Regions from separate parts of the Gracilibacillus sp. JCM 18966 genome, predicted to be linked through region 2. Evidence: riboswitches for the same ligand, from Rfam matches in the RefSeq annotation. Region 2 holds a riboswitch; the other holds the start of a gene.
The links. A riboswitch is a leader RNA that binds a small molecule or an ion and turns the genes downstream of it on or off. The one in region 2 is predicted to bind S-adenosylmethionine.
Positions count from the first base shown of each region.

Region 1: it holds a riboswitch for S-adenosylmethionine, as region 2 does, so the genes downstream of both, ACZ5N5_RS02930 (bifunctional homocysteine S-methyltransferase/methylenetetrahydrofolate reductase) here and ACZ5N5_RS00960 (5-methyltetrahydropteroyltriglutamate--homocysteine S-methyltransferase) in region 2, are expected to answer to the same signal.

Region 1 is NZ_AP043883.1:652,498-656,928, reverse strand. Features, by position in the region: gene ACZ5N5_RS02930 (bifunctional homocysteine S-methyltransferase/methylenetetrahydrofolate reductase) at 1-1,789, opposite strand, end outside; SAM riboswitch class I at 1,935-2,041, opposite strand; gene ACZ5N5_RS02925 (nitroreductase family protein) at 2,210-2,779, shown strand; gene ACZ5N5_RS02920 (bifunctional metallophosphatase/5'-nucleotidase) at 3,090-4,431, shown strand, end outside.
Region 2 is NZ_AP043883.1:219,728-224,158, reverse strand. Features, by position in the region: gene ACZ5N5_RS00970 (HAMP domain-containing sensor histidine kinase) at 1-908, opposite strand, end outside; gene ACZ5N5_RS00965 (response regulator transcription factor) at 905-1,585, opposite strand; SAM riboswitch class I at 1,752-1,852, shown strand; gene ACZ5N5_RS00960 (5-methyltetrahydropteroyltriglutamate--homocysteine S-methyltransferase) at 1,962-3,065, shown strand; gene ACZ5N5_RS00955 (methyl-accepting chemotaxis protein) at 3,253-4,431, opposite strand, start outside.

The DNA of each region.
Region 1 (4,431 bases), 430 kb from region 2:
TAATTTCGTAATTCATAAAAGGTGTGATGAGATAAATACCGTTGAAATAGGAAATAGCTGTATCAATTAATTCCTTCGCGATTTCTATTCCTTCACGGATCGCATCTGCTCGATTAGATCGGGCTTGCATTCTTGCCCTTACTTCATCAGACAGCTTCATCCCTGGAACTTCATGGTGTAAAAATTCAGCATTTTTATAGGAAACGAGTGGCATGATTCCGATAAAAATAGGTGCTTCTATATGCTTGGTTTCCCGAGCAAGTGCAATGATTTTTTCGTGACTAAAAATTGGTTGTGTTAAAAAATAATCTGCACCGTGCTCGATTTTTTTGTGCATTCTTTTCACAGCCTTTTCTAAGTTTGCGACATTTGGATTGAAGGCTGCAGCTACTTGAAAGGAGGTATTCTCTCTTAAGGAAGCACCAGAGAAGGATAACCCTTGATTACACTGCTTGATTAATCGTGTTAATTCAAAAGAAGTTACGTCAAATACGGATGAGGCACCAGGAAATCCACCAATTCTTGTAGGATCACCCGTTATTGCTAAAATCTCATGGAAGCCCAGTGTATGTAACCCCATTAGGTGTGCTTGCAGGCCGATTAGGTTGCGATCTCTACATGTGAGGTGGATAAGTGGTGTAACATTTAGATGGAGTTGTTTCATTTTGACAGCCATCGCTAAATTACTGATTCGCGGTGTAGCAAGTGAATTATCCGCTAAAGTAATCGCATCCACACCTGCATCTTCCAGCGCTTTCGCCCCTTTAATAAACTCATCAATTTCTAGATGCTTTGGTGCATCTAATTCAACAATAACGGTATGCTGTTTCTTAGCTTTATCCACCAATGTCGGATTCGACTGGACAGTTTGGGAAGAAGGGAGTGTGATCAGTCCTTCTTTCACCTGGACGGTTTTGTCTAAAATAGGTGTTAGTCCCTCAATACCATCCTTTAAGGCCCTAATATGCTCTGGGGTCGTTCCACAGCACCCTCCGATAAGACGTACTCCTTGATCTCGGAATTCCTTTGCACATCGTTTGAAATAATCTGTTTGCTTGCTGTAAACAAGCTTGCCGTTTTCATATGCTGGTAGACTAGCATTTGGAAATGCTGATAAGTGTGCTCGCTCAGGTAATGGTACGGCTTCTAGTGACTCAATCATATGGTGTGGACCTAAACGACAATTAACCCCAACGACATCTGCACCAAGTACTTCTAGCTGTGTTAATACATCAGCTAAGGACATACCGTTTTCTAAAATACCAGGCTCATGCATCGATACATTTGTAATAATAGGGAGGTCTGTTTCTTTTCTTGCAATTTCTAGAACAGCGGTTAATTCGTCGATGTCATAATAAGTTTCTAATAGGATGCCATCTACACCTTCTAATAGAAGGCTAAATAATTGTTCCTTGAAGCTCCTTATGATGTCTTTTTTGGATGTGACTAGCTTTTGAATTCCTCGAATTCCACCAATCGTCCCAAGTACAAATGTTTCATTTTTTGCTGCTTGTTTAGCTAATTGGACAGCACGTGTATTTATTTGGTGTACTTTCTCCTCCAAGCCAAATCTTGCTAGCTTAATATAATTGGCTCCATACGTATTGGTTTGGATGATATCTGCCCCAGCGTCAATATAGGATTGATGAACTTGGAGGACCTCTTCTGGTTTTGATAGATTATATGCTTCAAAGCATTGATCAACCCCATGTGCGTAAAGTAAAGTACCTATCGCACCATCTGCTATGAGGATATTTTCTTTGAGAGCTTGTAGGAGTGATGATGTCATTCTTTCACCTCTTTTCTTTTCATAATCATTTATAAAAAACAAGCAATCTCCACTATAATTGCTGTTTTTTGAACAAAAGGCCCAGAAAAACAAAAAAGTCTTCATCCCTTGAAAGATGAAGACTCTATATAAATAGATCTCACGTTCCTCATCTTTCAAGCGTTGTTGCGCTTGCTGGAATTAGCACCTTGTCTAATAAAGACGGTTGCTGAGGTATCACAGGGCCAGTCCCTCCACCTCTCTTGATAAGAGTAAAGCTTTATGAAGTTTTGTTGTCATTATATTACATTATAAGTAAAATACTTTCAAGTCATTTTTAATAAAAAATTGAATTTTTTTCCTAGATTGTTATTCACCTTGTTTGATAACAAGAATGATGGTATAATTGAAAATGATTCTCATTAAAAAGGAGATTAGATGATGGCAAGTTTAAAAAATCTTATAAAAGAGCGACGCTCCATTTCAAACTATAAAGAAAATCCTGTTTCTAAGGAACTAATGAAAGATTTATTAAGTATAGCTGTCTGGGTGCCCAATCATAAAATGACTGAGCCGTGGCGTTTTGTATTTATAACAGGCGAATCAAAGAAAAAATTAGCAGAAATCAATCGAGAGGTAGCGAAAGAAAAAGCAAAGAATGCCTCTGGTGAGGAGCTAGAGCAGATAGGCGAAAATGGCTACCAAAAGATCATGAACGTTCCATTTATCATTATGGTTATTAATACGCTTCATCCTCAAGAAAAACTGAGAGAAGAAGATTATGCTTCGGCTAGCTGTCTTATTCAAAATTTCAGTTTGTTAGCTTGGGAGGAAGGATTAAGTGTTTTTTGGAAAACTGGTAAATTGTCGTTTTGTGAGGAGACAGCTGCACTTATCGACTTGAAGGATGATGAACGAGTAGTTGGCTTACTTCAAGTCGGCTATCCAGCGAAACAAGTTAACCCTATTCCTAGAATAAATGTGAATGATAGAATAACAGAATTAGACTAATAATCTTTGATGAAAAAGCTAAACTAAACGACTTGGCGTAAAGCCAAGTTTTTTTATTTCTGTTATAATTCATCACTTTCTAAGCAAAAAAAGTGCCGATGAAGCGATATCATCGGCAACCAAGAAAAAGGGGCTATCATTTTGTGAGAAAGCAATCCTTGCAGCATTGCTCAATTTGGAACATCTTTAATATATCAAATGAATGAAAAGCTAGTGTTAAATGTAAGTTAAGAAAGTGTAAACTTTTTCCTTTCGTCCCAATTTATTCGGTATAATAGGGATCAACAATTGCTGAAGAAGGAGAAAGAAAATGACATCCATATCTATTTGTGTAACGAGTGATATCCATGGTTATATTTATCCTACCAATTACCGAGAAGAAGTAGAGAAAAATATGGGACTAGCTAAGATAGCTTCCCTAATCGATAGAATAAGGTCAGAAAAAGTAGTAATTCTCGTCGATAATGGAGATTTCATTCAAGGGAGCCCATTTACTTATTATTTTGCAGCATATAAAGAAGCGAAAAGAAGCCCTTTAATAAAAATAGGAAATAGTTTACATTATGACATGGCGATTTTCGGAAATCATGAATTTAATTACGGGATAGAGTATCTCAAAAATGTAGTAAATAAAACAAATTACCCATGGTTAGCTGCTAATATATTAGACAAACACACAGGAGAACCTTTTTTTGGTACCCCATATGTAACAAAAGAAATTAATGGTATAAAAATAACCTTCTTAGGCATTACCACTCATTTTATACCACATTGGGAGGACCCAACACATATTCGCGATTTAGTCTTTGAAGATGCTTGTGAGGCTGCGCATAAATGGGTGAAAAAGGTTAGAGAAGAAGAAAGGCCAGATCTACTCGTTGTAAGCTACCATGGAGGGGTAGAAAGAGACCCGGAAACAGGGGAAGCGACAGAAGCCTTAACCGGTGAAAATCAAGCGTATCAAATGTGTGAAGAAATAACAGGTATCGATTTATTAATAACCGGCCATCAGCATCGATTTTTAACAACAACAATTAATGGGGTTCCAATCATTCAAACAGGCAGTAATGGGAAAGCTTTAGGAGAAATTGAGCTTGCCTTTAATAATAAAAAAGAGGTTACAAGTATTAAACCAAAGCTTCATTATGTGAAAGACGATACTCGATCAAATCAACCGACTATTGCGCTAATCGAGGAAGAAGAGAAGCTCGTACAGGAATGGCTGGATCAGCCAATAACGGAAGTGAAAGGTGATATGGAAATAAAAGACCCGTTTCAAGCAAGGATAGAGGAGCACCCGTTTATTGAATATATCAATACATTGCAAATGAAAGTAGCAGATGTTGACATATCATGCACGGCCCTTTTTCACAATCAATCACCCGGGTTTCCCAAGCATGTTACGATGCGAGACATAGTTTCAAATTATGTATATCCAAATACATTGAAGGTTTTAAAATTGCGAGGAAAGGATATAAAAGAAGCAATAGAAAAGAATGCTAGCTATTTTACCTTGAATGAAGCTGGTGAGTTAGCTGTAAATTCACTATTTTTAGAGCCGAAGCCAGAGCACTATAATTATGATATGTGGGAAGGAATCGAGTATGAGTTGAATATAGCGAACCCAATTGGAAATCGGGTAACTAAATTGC
Region 2 (4,431 bases):
TTTTCCTGCTCTTGATTTTTAGCTAGAAGAAGCATTTGCTCGGTTAATTGCTTCATTCGCTCTGCCTCTGAAAGAATAGCATTTGTTGCCTCCTCCCAAAGTTCTGGGCGATCCTTTCCTCGTCTTTGTAATAACTCGGTATAGCTTGTGATCACAGAGAGTGGTGTTTTTAATTCATGAGAAGCATCTGAAACAAATCGCTCTTGTTTTTCGATATTTTCGTAAATGCGATCAATCATCTTATTATAGGAGAGTTGCATTTCTCCGAGTTCATCCTTTGTGGAATGGAGATTCGTAAGCTTTTCCCATCTTCCGTTTTTCGGATTGTTTTTCATTTCATTCGTTAACTTTTTAATAGGAATCGTGATATATCGAGCGAGCACAATGCCTGCAATAATCGCAGGAATCAGCATGAAAAAGGATGCAACAAATAAAACGAATTGAAGTGTGCTTAAGGTATCATCCATCGAATACAATGCTTCACTTACTTGAAGTGTTACGACAGAGCCATCATTCCAAATAATCGGTGTGGCGACTTGCACATAACTGTTGCCATTTTTATCTTTACTTAACGTGATCTCTTCTTTGGTTGTATAGTGATAGGGCCAGTCAAAGAATTTACCGTCTGCTGTTGTTCGGTTGAGAAATTCCCCATCTTCTCTAAAAATCCGAATCAATCCATTGGCTGGAAGAAACGCCTGCAGTAGTTCCTTTGTATTCGTGTCGGCTGCAATCTTATCCTGCTTGGCAAGTGCCTCCATAATTTGAATGGCATCGCTTTTGACACGATCGATTTCATTCTCACTCATCCTATTCTGGTAAAGAAAATAGACAGATCCATTTAACAGCAAAATAAATACAATCATTAAAGCAGATAAGAAAATTTGTATTTTCGTTCGTAATGTCATAGCGCAGAATCCTTTACCGTATAGCCTACGCCTCGGACTGTATGAATCGTGTTTTTATCGAAAGGCTTATCGATTTTATTTCGTAAATATCGAATATAAACATCTACGACATTCGTGTCGCCAACATAATCAAATCCCCATACCTTGTCTAACAACTGATCACGGCTAAATACTTGGTTTTTATTTTCGACTAAAAAACAGAGAAGGTCGAATTCTCTTCGAGTTAACTCGATAAAGGAATCCCCGCGTTTTACATCTCTCGAATTTTTATCAACTGTTAAATCATCGATACTGACGAAGGAAGTGGATCGAGGCTTTTGATTTCGTAATTGTGCACGGATTCTTGCTAAAAGTTCCTCTAATTGAAATGGTTTGGTAATATAATCATTTGCTCCAAGGTCAAGTCCTGATACCTTGTCATGCACTTCATCCTTTGCGGTTAAAAGAATAACAGGGGTAGATGGGTCTATTTTTCGGAATCGTCGAAGTACTTCCAATCCACTCATACTTGGAAGCATAATGTCTAGTAGTACTAGTGCATATTTATTTTGTTGCAATAGTTCTAATGCTATTCTTCCGTCAGGAGCAATCGTTGTTTGATAATCCTCATATTGTAATTCGAGCTCTAACACTCGTGCTAATTTTTCTTCATCTTCTACAATTAAGATCTCCGTCATGTGTTCACCACCTTATTCTTTAATATAGCATATGGAAAAATATCTGCCCATCCTTTTTCATAACCTTAGTATTTTCATCGGTTTAATCAAAAATAGAAATTTCCATAAAAAATGTTGACTTTTTCCAAAGGGTAAGTTAGCATTGATAATATCAATTAAATAACGATTCTTATCCAGAGAGGTGGAGGGACTGGCCCTTTGAAGCCTCAGCAACAGACTATTCCAAGTACTGTGCTAATTCCAGTAGCGATCGCTAGAAGATAAGAAGAGCAGTGAGTAAAAGTATAAACCTCTTCTTATTTTTAAGAAGAGGTTTTTTGCGCGTTGGAAGGATAAGATTCGGGATTCTAAAATACATATGGAGAGAGGTAGAAAAATGACAACTATTACAAAAACAGCACCATTTCGCGCCGACCATGTTGGTAGTTTATTAAGACCAGCATCCTTACATGAGGCAATCGCCAAATACCGAAAAGGAAATCTTCCCTATGACGAGTTAAAAGAGATTCAAAGATCTGAAGTGAAAAGAATCGTCGATAAGCAGATTGAAGTAGGTTTAACAGCTGTAACTGATGGGGAATTCCAGAGACTATGGTGGCATACGGATTTTATGGAATACATCAATGGGGTAGAGGGCTATGTGCCAGAGCAAGGCTATCAATTTGCTAACCAAGTAACCGATGCGTATAATGTGCGTTTAACAGGCAAGGTTTCTTGGAATGAAAACCACCCATTTATTGAGGATGCTAAATTCCTAATCAAACAAATCGACGGAAGAGCCGTACCGAAGTTCACCATTCCAAGTCCTAACCAGTTCTTCAATACTGGAATTATTGGAGAAGAGTACTATGCAAGCTGGGACGAGTTTGCAGAAGATATTATTAAGGTATATCAGGATGCTGTGAAAGCATTTTATGATGTAGGTATCAGATATTTACAATTTGACGATGTTTATATTGCTGGTTTATCGTCTCCGAATCTACCATTTGCTGAATCAGATCAAGATAGACAATCCCTGATTGATCTTGCATTAAAGGTAGTAAATGGTGTGCTTGAGGTGAAGCCTGAAGATATGCAAATTACGACACATCTATGTCGTGGGAATTACCGATCTGATTGGGCATTTTCGGGAAGCTATGATTTGATCGCTCCTACTTTATTTGCCAAGGAAAAGGTTGATGGATTTTTCCTTGAATATGATGATGAGCGTTCCGGAGATTTCCAAGCATTAAAGCATATTCCGAGAAATGGGGCAAAGGTTGTTATAGGGGTATTTACTTCTAAAAATGGAGAGCTTGAGGATAAAGAAGAGATTAAAAGAAGAATTCAAGAGGCATCCGAATTTGTACCACTTGACCAAATTTGCCTTAGCCCACAATGTGGCTTTGCCTCCACTCACCATGGAAATGAGCTGTCTGAAGAACAACAATGGAATAAATTAAAATATATTGTAGATATCTCCAAAGAAATCTGGGGATAAAGAAAAAACATCGCTCCAGCCAAAGGGGCGATGTTTTTTAAATACGTTAGGAAAGCTTAAAATTTATAGCAACGAAGCGAAAATTTTGAAGTCCAACGTATAAGAAAAGCTAACGCATTCGCTAAAAGACGAGCGAATGCGAGTTTTACTAATATTTAAACTAGGTAGGAAGTAATTTTATGGTTTATTACAAGGTTCCGATATTTGTACGTAATGAGTTAGTGTCCTCTACGGTTTCGCTTAATAGTTTGGCAATTTCTTGATTACTTTCTGTCAGGATCGTAATCGTTGCACTCATTTCTTCTAAGCTAGCAGATGATTGTTGAATAATCGCTGCTAGATCATTGGTGGATGATTCTACGCCATTAGATTGCTGCTGAACATCCTCGGCAAGCATGGTGAAGTTTTGTAAGGCACTGTTTAATGTTTCAATCGTTGATGTGAGATCCTCGAAATAACCAGTAACCTCGTTCGATATTTCCATTCCATTAACAAAATTAAGCATGCTTTCATCCATTTGGTTTACGGCTGAATTATTCGACTGGTTCAAGGAAGCGAGGTTCCCGGTAATTTTCTCCGTTGTTTCTCCCGTTAAATCAGCAAGCTTACGAATCTCATCCGCTACGACAGCAAAGCCTTTTCCAGCTTCTCCAGCACGTGCTGCTTCAATAGAGGCATTTAATGCTAGTAGGTTCGTTTGTTCGGTAATTTCTTTAATGTTGTCTGCAAATTGATTCGTTTCTTTAATCTTTTCGGTTAGTTCGGCAAAGGTGCGACTTAGCTGACCAATCGTTTTCTCTAATGTTTCGTTATGGTGATTTAATGTATCCATCTTTTCTTTTCCGGTAGCGGCTAAACTACTTGCTTTGTTCGAATCCTCATATAAGCTCTGGGATGTTTGATGTACGATATCAATATTTTGACGTGTGTCATTGGTAGCGTCTGATATGTTCGAAATCTGTTCCGCCTGTGTTTGACTGCCTTGCGATATTTCTTGAATGGTCGTATTTAGTTCATTTTGTGCGTACACATTTTCTTGTAATTGTGTGTTAATGGTGGTAATTTTTTCTAAGATAGTCGAAATGGAGCTTTCAATGAGTTGATTCTGCTCTTGCTTGGAGTTGTTGTGTTGCTGAGAAGTTTGCAATAACTCGGTAAGCTGCTCCATTTGTCCATTAGCCATCTTGATCACAAAATGAAAAATAAGAAGAATTAACAATTGGATAAGGACCGTATATTGAAAAATCTGCATCATTTCTGTATTAGAAGGGTCCATTCTAATAAAGTTGTAAGCAATCACAACGATCCCTAACGAGTATCCAGTATAAAAAATCTTCTTGTTCATATGGATCGCAGAGAAGATATT